DNA from 3 places in the Streptomyces sp. NPDC087215 genome. Region 2 is predicted to be linked to each of the others. Evidence: riboswitches for the same ligand, from Rfam matches in the RefSeq annotation. Region 2 holds a riboswitch; each other region holds the start of a gene.
The links. Region 2 has a riboswitch for cyclic di-AMP ahead of ACIO92_RS02675 (peptidoglycan DD-metalloendopeptidase family protein). Riboswitches for the same ligand answer to the same signal wherever they lie in the genome.

Region 1 (3,819 bases), on a different contig from region 2:
CCCCGTTCCGACGGGGGTACGCGGAAGCCCCCGGTCCGGTGGAACGCCGGGCCGGGGGCTTCCGCGCGTCCGGTCAGACGGACGCCTCCGTGAGCAGCTTCAGCTCGGCCTCCGAGAGGGTGAGCCCGGCCGCGGCCACCAGCGCCGGGACCTGCTCGACGGTCCGCGCCGAGGCGATCGGGGCGGCGACGGTCGGGCGGGCGGCGAGCCAGGCGAGGGCGACGGTGGCCGGTTCGGCGCCGTGCGCCCCGGCGACGGTGTCGAGCGCGGAGAGGACGGCCCGGCCGCGCTCGGTGTCCAGGTGCCCGGCCGCCCCGGTGGCGCGGACGCTGTCGACGGCGGCGCCGGGGCGGTACTTGCCGGTGAGGAAGCCCGCGGCGAGGCCGTAGTACGGGACGGCGGAGAGCCCGGCCCGCTCGACGGTCTCCAGGAGGGGGCCCTCGTAGGTGTCGCGGGAGACCAGGTTGTAGTGCGGCTGGAGGGCCACGTACCGGGTGAGGCCCTCGGACTCGGCGAAGTCGAGGGAGGCGCGCAGCCGCTCCGGGGAGATGTTGGAGGCGGCGACGGCCCGCACCTTGCCCTCCTTCACGAGCTGGTCGAGAGCGGTGACGATCTCCTCCACGGGGACCGTCTCGTCGTCGAAGTGGGTGTAGTAGAGGTCGACGCGGTCGGTGCCGAGGCGGCGCAGGGACGCCTCGGCGCCCGCCTTGATGGTGGTCGCGGAGAGGCCCTTGAAGCGCGGGTGGGCGCCGACCTTGGTGGCGACGACGATGTCGTCGCGGTTGCCCCGGGAGGCGAGCCAGCGGCCGATGACCGTCTCGGACTCGCCGCCCTCGTTGCCTTCGGCCCAGGCGGAGTAGGCGTCGGCCGAGTCGACGAAGTTGCCGCCCGCCGCCGCGTAGGCGTCGAGGACCGCGAAGGACTGCGCTTCGTCGGCGGTCCAGCCGAAGACGTTGCCGCCGAGGGCGAGCGGGAAGACGCGCAGGTCGGAACTGCCCAGCGGGCGGAGAGAAGTCATGGGACGCTCAACTTCCGCTTCGCCCGGAGTATTCCGGCCCCATCAGGGTGGGCCCCGTAAGGGAGGGCTCCGGCCCGTAGGGGAGGACCCGGTCCCGTCCCGGAGCGTTCCGGGACGGGGGCGCGGTCAGAGCGACAGGCCCTTGGAGCGGAGCCAGGAGGCCGGGTCGACGCCCGCGCCGCCGGGGGTGTGGACCTCCATGTGGAGGTGGGCGCCGGTGACGTTGCCGGTGGCGCCGACGCGGCCGATGGTCTCGCCGGTGCCGACGGACTGGCCCGCACCGACCGTCATGGACGAGAGGTGGCAGTACCAGACCTCGCTGCCGTCGGGCAGTTCCAGGACGATCCGGTAGCCGTACGAGCCGGACCAGCCCGCCGACTTGATGGTGCCGCCGTGCACCGCCTTGACCGGGGTCCCGGTGGGGGCGGCGAAGTCGAGGCCGGTGTGCTGGCCGGAGGACCACATCGAGCCGGACTGCATGTAGGTGGCGGTGAGGGTGTACGAGGAGACCGGCAGCGAGTAGCTCGCGGCGAGCCGGGCGAGGCGCTCGGCCTCCTCCTTGGCCTTGGCGGCGGCTTCCGCCTCGGCCTTCGCCTCCGCCTCCGCCTTCGCCCTGGCCTTCGCCTCCGCCTCGGCGACCGCCTTCTTCGCGGCCTCGGCCTTGGTCTGCGCCTCCGCCGCCGCCTTCTCGGCCGCCGCCTTCTCCACTGCGGCCTTCTCGGCGGCGACGGCGGAGACCTGCTGCTGTTCGGCCTGCTGGAGGATGCGGGCGCGCAGGGCCTCGCCCGCGTCGCCGGTGGCGCTCGCGGCCGTGACGGTCCGCTCGGCCCGTACGGCGGTGGTGGCGCCCGGCTTCTCGTCGAGGGAGGCGTAGGAGGCGGTCAGCGGGTGCGGGTTGGCACGGGCGACGGGGACCGTCTCGTGGTCCTCCTCGGGGAGGAGGTCGCCGACGAGGGGGAGGTCGTGGGCGTCCGGGAGGTCCGGCAGGGATATCGCGACCTTCGGCTTCTCCTGCGCGGTGGCGAGGCCGCCCGCGCCGACCGCGGCGATGACGCCGACGCCGAGGACCGTGGAGGAACGGGCGAAGTTGGAGCGCTGCTTGACGACCCGGTGCCGGCCGCCGGAGCGGTTCTGGGCGCGGAGGGTGTCCTCGGTCGGGTTCCACTCGGTCCCGGGGGCGGCGGGAGCCGAGCCACCGCCGAAGGCGTCGAAGGGGGTTTCGGGTACGGGAGTGTGGGACGCCACGGGGGCGCGCTCCTTTCCTTCCTTCTCGCCTACCGGGTTAGCTGACGGGTTCGGAGCAGGAAGGTCTCCTACGGGCCGGTCGCACGGGTGCGAAGGGCCCGATTCACCCCAAGTGGTGGTTCCCCGGTTCCCTTTCGGGATTCGGCGCGTGCGCACGGTGCCGCCTCTTGCGACGGCTGGGACGACCGCGCTGCGTTATCGAACGTTAATAGACAGGGGTGCTCGATTCCAAGCTGTCCCTCTTGATCATTAACAGGAATGAGGGGGAATCGGGCGAGTTGGCCGCGCTTCGGTGGAGACCGGCACGGGCGACGAGATCTGACGTTATGTCAATTGTTATCGCAGCGACACCCGGTGACTACAGCCGGTGACCGGGTCTGCCCGGCGGCACCACCGGTATCGTCCGCCGCCTCGCCGGCTGCCCCGCCGCCGGGCGGCTCACCGCGAGCAGGGCCATGTCGTCCGTCGATCCGCCGCCCGTGTGCAGGCGTACGTCGTCCACCAGCGCGTCGAGGAGTTCCTCGGGGCCCGGGAAGATCCGGCCCAGCAGGCGCGCCCCCGGGTCGTAGAAGACGCCCTCCGCGTTCCGCGCCTCCGAGAGGCCGTCGGTGTGGAAGAGCAGGGTCGCGCCCGGCGGGAAGGGCCGCGCCTCGGCCCGGTCGGGCCAACTCGCCAGATCGCCCATGCCGAGGGGCAGCGCGGGCTCGGACGGCTCCAGGAGGTCGAGGCGCCCGTCCCCGTGCAGCAGCAGCGGCGGCGGATGCCCCCGGTTGACCGTCCGTACGAAACCGTCGAAGGTGCCTCCGCCGTCCCCGCGCGGGATCTCGGCGAGGACGGCGGTGGTGAACCCCTCGAAGGCGTCGATGCCCTCTCTCCGGATGCCCTCCCGGGCCAGCGCCCCTTCGAGACGGCGGGCCACGCCCTCCAGGTTCCGTTCCTGCTCGGCCGCCTCCCGGAAGGCCCCGATGATCACGGCGACGGCCTCGACCGCCTCCAGCCCCTTGCCACGGACGTCCCCCACCACCAGCCGCACCCCGTAGGGGGTGTCCTGGACGGCGTACAGGTCGCCGCCGATGAACGCGCCCGCGTGCGCCGCCTCGTACCGGGCCGCGCACTGGAGTCCTCCGATCCGCTCGGCGGGCGTCGGGAGCACGGCCCGCTGCACGGTCTCGGCGATGACCCGCGCCGAGGCGAGCCGCTCGCCGCTGCGGCGCACGACCCGGTTGATGAGGAGGGCGAGCGCGGAGACCGTGGCGACGGTCAGGGTCTCGGTGAGGGCCGGGATACGGCTCGCGGTGTCGTTGTAGAGGTGGAGCCCGGCGGAGGCCAGGACGGCGGCGATCCCGGTGAGCAGGGTCGTCAGGGTGGAGAAGAAGGGCGCGGCGATCAGCGGGGCGGCGGAGAACAGCGGCGAGGCCGTGTACTCGGGCGGGGTCAGGATGTCGTAGACGGCCCCGCCCAGGATGATCAGCGGGGGCAGGGCGCGGATGAACCGCCGGGCGCGCCCGTACGGACGCCCGTCGTCGCCCCGCCATCCGCCGCCCACCGCTCTCAGG
Region 2 (3,819 bases):
CCGGGGCCGTACCGCTCCGCGCCGGGCTCGTACCGCTCCGGACTTTTGCCTCTGAGGCAAGAAACTTGCCTCAGAGGCACGATCCTGGCGGAATGGACACATGGACCACGTCCCCGGGGACAGCACCCCGGCCCCCGCCGTTCCCGACGTCCTGCCGGACGTCGCCCCGCAGCTGCGGGGCCTGCGCCGACGCCGGGGACTGACCCTGGAGACCGCCGCCCAGCGCGCCGGTCTCTCGCCCGCCCATCTCTCGCGGCTGGAGACGGGCAACCGGCAGCCCTCGCTGCCCATGCTCCTCGCCCTCTCCCGCATCTACGGTACGACGGTCTCCGAGCTGCTGGGGGAGACACCCCCCGAACGGGACCCCGTGGTCCGCGCCGGACGTTCCGAGCCCGTCGAGGCGGACGGCTGGATCTACCGGCAGGCGGGCAGCGCCGGGCGCGCCCTCCAGTGCCTGCGGGTCCACGTGCCGTACGCCACCCGGGCGGACATCGTGCGGGTCCACCCCGGTGAGGAGTGGATCCACGTCCTGGAGGGCCGGGTGCGGCTCGCGCTCGGCGAAGCCGTCCACGTCCTCGATCCCGGGGACAGCGCGCACTTCGACTCGCTCACCCCGCACCGCATCGGCGCCGCGACCTCCAGCGGGGCCGAGCTGCTCTTCGTCCACACCCTGATGCAGAGCCCCGTCGCCGAGCTGTGCCTCGGCGACGGAACTCCGCACCGTCGCTGACCCCGCCTGACCCTTCCTCCGAAAGGTTCGACATGTCCGAGAAGCACGCACCGGTCACCGGCGAGGAGCGCGGTGAGGGCAAGTTCCCCAAGGGCCTGGTGCTCCGCCTCTTCGCGTACCTGGTGGCGGGCCACCTCTTCGCCGGCTTCCTGTATCTGCTCTTCATGCTGGGCGGGCAGAACCAGTAGCGCGGACGGCGAGGGGCGGTGGGCCCGACGCGCGGGCGGGCGGTGAGACCGGACCCCGTACGGGTTCGCCGGGGCCGCGCTCCGCAGAGATCGGCGCGGCCCGGACGGTCCGGCTCAGACCTCGGTGAGCAGACGCTCCCGCAGCCGCCCGAGGGTCTCCGGGGTCAGCTTGAGGCCCTCGGCGAGGTAGGTGTCCACCGAGCCCCAGGTCTCCTCGATCGTCTCGAAGGCGCCCCGCAGATACTCCACCCGCGCGTCGAACAGCGGGCTCAGCAGCTCCATCACCTCGGGCGACATGGCGTCGGACGCGGTGGAGCTGCGGCTCACCTTGTAGCGGCGGTGCGGGTCGTTCGACTTCACGTAGTCGGCCTCGATCGCCGAGCGCTCGACCCCGAGGGCGAGCAGGGTGATCGCGATCGAGAGCCCGGCGCGGTCCTTGCCCGCCGCGCAGTGCATCAGGGCGGGGACGCTGTTCTCCGCGAGCGCGTGCAGGATGCGGCTGTGGTCGGCGGTGCGCTCGACCACCATCTTCCGATAGGAATCGGCCATCCGGTCGGCGGCCTTGTCCCCACCGAGGATCTCCCGCAGCTGGGCTATGTCCCCGTCCCGCACCAGCCGCCAGAACTCCTTGCCCTCGGCCGGGTCGTTCAGGGGTATGTTCACGTTGCGCACGCCCGGAAGCTCGACGTCCGCCCCCTCGATGCGCACGTCGGCCTGGTTGCGGAAGTCGAAGACGGTGTGCAGGTCCAGCGAGGCGAGGAAGGCGGCGTCCTCCTCGGTCGCGTGGGCGAGGTGGCCGCTGCGGAACAGACGGCCGGGGCGCACCGCGCGCCCGTCCGTCGTCGGCAGGCCGCCCACGTCCCGGAAGTTGCGGACCTCGGCCAGCTCGGGCTCGTTCGCTTCGGCGGGCGGGACCTGCGGCAGCTGCTGCGTCACGGATGCTCCTGGAGAATTCGGCGTTCGGGGGTACGGCACGGGGCCGATTCCAAGAGCCAATCATCCAGGCAGGACGAACGGGGCGCACCCCCCTGGCTAGGAATGGGCGATCTGTCCGTATTCACACCTTCCGGATAACACGCCCTGATTGCAGATGAGATGGGAATCGGAGCGTGAGCAGCGTCATAGAAGTGACGGATCGTGCCCGGGGCCGCGACGCAATCGCCTTACGGAAAAAGGGAGTCGAAGAAGTGTCATCCACGCAGGGTGACCGGAATTCCGGGCCCGGGAGCGAGCGGACGCCGAACTGATAAAGCATCGGCTTGTTCGCGCCGAAACGCTCGTCTAGCGTCACCGTCAATCCGGTCGGACCGCCGAATCCTGCCACCGTCCGGAATTCCACTCATCCCATGCGTGGCAGGAGCGGGGGACCCAGGAAGTACGCCGGTCCCGCGACGCAGGACGGCTCGGGGTGAAGTCGCGCGAGAGCGCGGCCGGACATCTCCCGTCCGAACCCGACAGCTCACCTCGCAGGCGCCGGAGAGGAATTCGCCATGCCCGCGAAGGGTAAGCACCGCCGTCCCAGGAACAACTCCCTCACCCGGGGCATCGCCGCCGCCGGTACGGGAGGCGCCGTCGTCGCCCTCCCGCTCCTCGGCGCCACCGGTGCCCACGCCGCCGAGCAGACGGCCCCGGCCGCCCCCGCGCGGACCGTCACCGTCGCCGCCCAGGCCAAGGCGCCCGCCGCGGCGCCGGTCGCGGCCCCGGCCGCGCCGAGGACGTACGCCGTCGTCCCTGGCGACCACCTCTCGAAGATCGCCGCCGAGCACCACCTCACCGGTGGCTGGCAGCGGCTCTACGCGGACAACCGCCAGGTCGTCGGCGAGAACCCCTCGTTCATCCTGCCCGGCATGAAGCTCACCCTCGGCGCCAGGAGCACCGCTCCCGCCGCCGCCCCGAAGAGCCCCGCCACGGCCGCCCCGAAGACCGAGCGCAAGGCCCCCGCCGCCCAGGACTCCGGCGACTCCACGCACACCACCCGGAGCTCCGAGCGCCCGGCCGCCCAGGCCACCACCCCGGACTCCGGCTCGTCCACGACGCAGTCCTCCGGCTCCTCGGCCTCCTCCTCCGGCTGGGTCAAGCCCGTCAGCGGCGGCTTCTCCACCCCGTACCGCGCCTCCGGCTCCATGTGGTCCTCCGGTTACCACACCGGTGTCGACTTCATCGCCTCCTCCGGCACCACCGTCCGCGCCGTCGGCGCGGGCACGGTCGTCTCGGCGGGCTGGAGCGGCTCCTACGGCAACGAGGTCGTCATCCAGCACGCCGACGGCAACTACTCGCAGTACGCCCACCTCTCCTCGCTCGCCGTCTCGGCGGGCCAGGCGGTCTCCGGCGGACAGCAGATCGGCCTCTCCGGCTCCACCGGCAATTCCACCGGACCCCACCTCCACTTCGAGATCCGGACCTCGCCGGGCTACGGCTCCGACGTCGATCCGCTGGCCTACCTCCGCCAGCACGGCGTCTCCGTCTGACGCACCCGCCCCACCGAAGGCCCGGCACCCGTGCGTGCCGGGCCTCCGGCGTATTCCGGCTTGGCAATTTCTTTATCGGTGTCATATGTCACCCGGCGTCAACCCCTCCTTACGGTCGCGTAGGTCACATCCGAAAGGGAAGGATGTCCACCCGTGGCAGACGATTCGAGATCAACAGACAAGAACGCATTCGGGTCGTACGCGGCGATCGGTGACAGCTTCACCGAGGGCGTCGGAGACCCCGGACCCGACGGGACGTACCTCGGCTGGGCGGACCGCTTCGCGGTACTGCTCGCCGACCAGCTGCCGGAGCACGAGGCCTTCCGCTACGCCAACCTGGCCGTACGCGGGCGCCTCCTCGACCAGATCGTGGCGGAACAGGTTCCCCGGGCGAGGGAACTCGCCCCCGACCTGGTGACCTTCTGCGCCGGTG
Region 3 (3,819 bases), on a different contig from region 2:
GATGTCCTTGCCGGGGGCGTAACCGGCTTCCTTGATCGCTTCGAGGATCAGGTCCAGCGCGGCACGGTTGGAGTCGAGGTTCGGCGCGAAGCCGCCCTCGTCGCCGAGGCCGGTGGAGAGGCCCTTGCGCTTCAGGACGCCCTTGAGCGTGTGGTAGACCTCGGTGCCCCAGCGGAGGGCCTCGGAGAAGGACTCCGCGCCGATCGGGGCGATCATGAACTCCTGGATGTCGACGTTGGAGTCGGCGTGCGACCCACCGTTGAGGATGTTCATCATCGGAACGGGCAGCAGGTGCGCGTTCGGGCCGCCGAGGTAGCGGAAGAGCGGGAGGTCGCTGGCCTCGGAGGCGGCGTGCGCGACGGCGAGGGAGACGCCGAGGATGGCGTTGGCGCCGAGCGACGACTTGTCCGGGGTGGCGTCCAGGTCGAACATGGCCTGGTCGATCAGGCGCTGCTCGGTGGCGTCGTAGCCGACGAGCTCCGGGCCGATCTGCTCGATCACGGCGAGGACGGCCTTCTCGACGCCCTTGCCCTGGTAGCGGTTGGGGTCACCGTCGCGAAGCTCGAGGGCCTCGAACGCACCGGTGGAGGCTCCGGACGGAACAGCAGCACGGCCGGTGCTGCCGTCGTCGAGGCCGACCTCGACCTCGACGGTGGGGTTGCCTCGGGAGTCCAGGATTTCCCGGGCTACGACGACGTCGATGGACGGCACGAGCATCTCCTTATGGGATGTGACGCTGGATGTGACGCAAGGTCGGCGCAGGGTCGGCTTGGCCTTGCGTCAAGAGCCTAACCGGCTCGGCGGCTCCGGCCAGCCGGGCGCCCGCCCCCTGGGACGAAAAAGGGCCCAAGGACATGCATTCAGGGGCGAAAGACCCCGGATCTACTGGACAGTAACCAAGAAGTCCTCCCGAAACCGCCGGGGAGACCCTTCTCGGGGCGCGAGGAGGGGGCTCCGCCCGTGGGCGGGGAATCCGGGAGGGAAGGGGAGTCCGTACGTGGCGGGACCCCTCCCGGAGCGGGGAGGGAGCGCGTACGCGGCGGGGACCCCGCCCCCGGTGGGGCGACCACTCGTGACGGGGGCCGGGAGAGGGAAGGGGAGTCCCGCCCGTGGCGGCGAGTCCGCCCGCGCCCGTGTCTCCGTCCGTGGCCGCGCCCGTGTCTCCGTCCGTGACCCGCGCCCGCGATCTCCGCGCGGCCCGCGCGTGGAACTCCGCAGGAGGAGAGGAGCGGGAGACCTCGGACGGCGGAAACCCCGGACCGGCGCGCACGGGGGGAGGCGCGCCGGGCCGGGGTGGTCACCGCGGGAGGGTCGTCGGTGCCGTACGGGTCGCGGGACCCGTACGGACCGCCGGGCTCACTTGAGGTGGAGCTGCTGGCCCGGGTAGATCAGGTCGGCGTGGTCGACGACGTCCTTGTTCAGCTCGAAGAGCTTGGCCCAGCCGCCCTTGACGCCGTGCGCCTGGGCGATGCTGCTGAGGGTGTCGCCGGTCACGACCTTGTACTCGCCGTCGCCCTTCTCGACCTTCTTGCCGGTCGGGGTGGTGACGGTCGCCTTCGGCGCGGCCTGCTGCTGCGCGGCCTTCTTCGGGGCCTGGCGCTGCTCGCTGCGGGTCGTCGGCTGCTCGGCCGACCGCTGCTGCGTCGGCTGCTGCTTCGGCTGCTGGGTGACGGTCTTGGGGGCGCTCTCGGCGGCGCCGCCGTCGTAGGAGGCACGGGAGAGGCCCACGCCGCAGCTCGGCCACGCGCCCTTGCCCTGGCCCGCGAGGACCTTCTCGGCGATGGCGATCTGCTGGGACTTCGACGCCTGGTTGGCGGTCGAGGCGTAGGCGGTGCCGCCGTACGCGGCCCAGGTGGAGGCCGCGAACTGGAGGCCGCCGTAGTAGCCGTTGCCCGTGTTGATGGACCAGTTGCCGCCGGACTCGCACTGGGCGACGCGGTCCCACTCGGCGACCGTGGCGGCCGAGGCGGTGCCCGCGGTCATCAGCGGGGCGGCGACGGCGACACCGGTGACGCCGACGAGCGTGACGACCTGGGTGGCCTTGGAGGGACGGCGGTGTTTGCCCTTACCGGAAAACAGCATGGAGATTCTCCTCACCGACGCCTGCGAGGTGAGCTGTCGGGTTCGGGCCAATGAGTTGCCCGGCCGCGTGTCCCAGCACGCGGCTTCACCCCAAGCCGGTCGTCGGCCGTCTCTCAACGGCCGGGTCCGGCACTTACCTTGGGTCCCCCGCTCCTGCCTTCGGCGCTTGCGCGACGACTGTTCCCGACGGCCGACGGCAGGATTCGGCGTTTCGGTCGACGGGGCCCGCGGTGGCGAGCGGTGACGACCGTAGACACAGACCCACCGGAAGTTCAAAGAGGCGAATGACGGACATTCCGACCCTCCTTGCCTTCCGGCGGGGGGTGTTTGCGCAGGTGGGAGGCGACAGGAGCAAAGTTTGCGGGTGTGACACGCCAGTTGGGGCGAAGAGACCCATGTCTCACTTGCCCAGAACCGGACATATGACCCCGAATCACTCCGCCTGTGCGACCGGACTCTCCGTCAGGTCAAGGCTCTGACCAGGGAGGATGAGGTCCGGGTCGGTGCCGACCGTCTTCCGGTTGGCGTCATAGAGCGCGGTCCAGCCTCCGGGCAGCTCGTTCTGCTGCGCGATGTCGGACAGGCTGTCGCCCGCCTTCACCGTGTACGCGCCCGAAGTGCCCTGACTGTCCGTTCCGCCCGAATTCTTGGCGGCGTCGGCCAAGGGCTTCGCCGCGGTCTCCTCGGAGAGGCCGTCACCGGGCGCCGCGTGGCGACCCGTTTCGGCGGAGTCGCCCGGCTTCCCGGTCCCCTCCGGAGCCGCGTCGCCCCGGTGCTTGCCGGACCCCGTCGACGGGGCACCGGTCGTCGGCTCACCGGACGTGCCCGGTGCGACGGACCCGCCGGGCGTGGTGGTGGCGGGATCGGGGGCGCCCGGGGAGACGGGGGCCGTCGGGCCGACCGGCGCGCCCGTCACCGGCGCGCCCGTCGAGGGCGTGGCGGGACTCGTGGGCGCCGAGGTGGCGGTGCGCGCCTCGGCGGTCCGTCCGGCCGCGCCCCGGGCCGCCTCCGCCGCACCGGAGGAGGGCGGACCCGTCGTACGGTTCGACTCGGCGACGGGGCCGCCGGAGGGCTTGGGGAGGTCCGCCGGGCCCGGGTCCACCTTCGGCCGGGCGCCGTCGTTGACGAGTCCCGCGATCGGCGCGCAGGTGGCCCACGCGGTGGAACCCTTGGCGAGGGCCTTCTCGGCCACCGCTATCTGCTGGGCGCGGCTGGCCAGGTCGGGGCTGGGCGCGTAGGCGAGACCGCCGTGCCGCTCCCAGCTGTCCTGGGTGAACTGGAGGCCGCCGTAGAGGCCGTTGCCGAGGTTGGCGCTCCACTGGCCGCCGGACTCGCACTCGGCGACCCGGTCCCAGGTGGCGGCGTCGGCGGCGGACGCCGAGCCGGTGGCGAGCAGGGGCAGCGCCATGGCGGACCCGGTCACCCCCGCGGCGACGACGATGGCGGGGGCCTGACGGGGGCGGCGGTGTCGTCCGTTCCCGGAACGCATAGGAGCGCCTTTCGCGTGACAACTGGGGTGGTCGAACTGAGTTGTCGGGGAACGTAGCCGTATTCGAACGCTCATCACAAGTCGATGCACCCGCGATCACGCGAAGATCACATTTCTGACACCTCGTCAGATCCATGGAGGGGGACGGCCGGGGAGAACTCCACCGGAAGGGTGCGCAGCCCCCGCATGATGAGCCCGCCGCGCCACCGCAGTTCGGCCGGATCGGCGGCGAGCCGCAGGTCCGGGAG

Region 1: linked by a shared signal. The riboswitch ahead of ACIO92_RS09495 (M23 family metallopeptidase) and the one ahead of ACIO92_RS02675 (peptidoglycan DD-metalloendopeptidase family protein) in region 2 are both predicted to bind cyclic di-AMP.
Region 3: linked by a shared signal. The riboswitch ahead of ACIO92_RS31265 (transglycosylase family protein) and the one ahead of ACIO92_RS02675 (peptidoglycan DD-metalloendopeptidase family protein) in region 2 are both predicted to bind cyclic di-AMP.

The regions. Positions count from the first base shown of each region.
Region 1 covers NZ_JBIUZD010000003.1:22,659-26,477, forward strand. The annotation lists gene ACIO92_RS09490 (aldo/keto reductase) at 74-1,018, opposite strand; gene ACIO92_RS09495 (M23 family metallopeptidase) at 1,145-2,263, opposite strand; cyclic di-AMP (ydaO/yuaA leader) riboswitch at 2,275-2,420, opposite strand; gene ACIO92_RS09500 (PP2C family protein-serine/threonine phosphatase) at 2,622-3,819, opposite strand, start outside.
Region 2 covers NZ_JBIUZD010000001.1:640,289-644,107, reverse strand. The annotation lists gene ACIO92_RS02690 (XRE family transcriptional regulator) at 101-730, shown strand; gene ACIO92_RS02685 (DUF6126 family protein) at 763-918, shown strand; gene ACIO92_RS02680 (tyrosine-protein phosphatase) at 1,033-1,854, opposite strand; cyclic di-AMP (ydaO/yuaA leader) riboswitch at 2,249-2,404, shown strand; gene ACIO92_RS02675 (peptidoglycan DD-metalloendopeptidase family protein) at 2,409-3,386, shown strand; gene ACIO92_RS02670 (SGNH/GDSL hydrolase family protein) at 3,540-3,819, shown strand, end outside.
Region 3 covers NZ_JBIUZD010000019.1:99,669-103,487, forward strand. The annotation lists gene eno (phosphopyruvate hydratase) at 1-717, opposite strand, end outside; gene ACIO92_RS31265 (transglycosylase family protein) at 1,357-2,082, opposite strand; cyclic di-AMP (ydaO/yuaA leader) riboswitch at 2,086-2,257, opposite strand; gene ACIO92_RS31270 (transglycosylase family protein) at 2,516-3,571, opposite strand; gene ACIO92_RS31275 (cytochrome P450) at 3,679-3,819, opposite strand, start outside.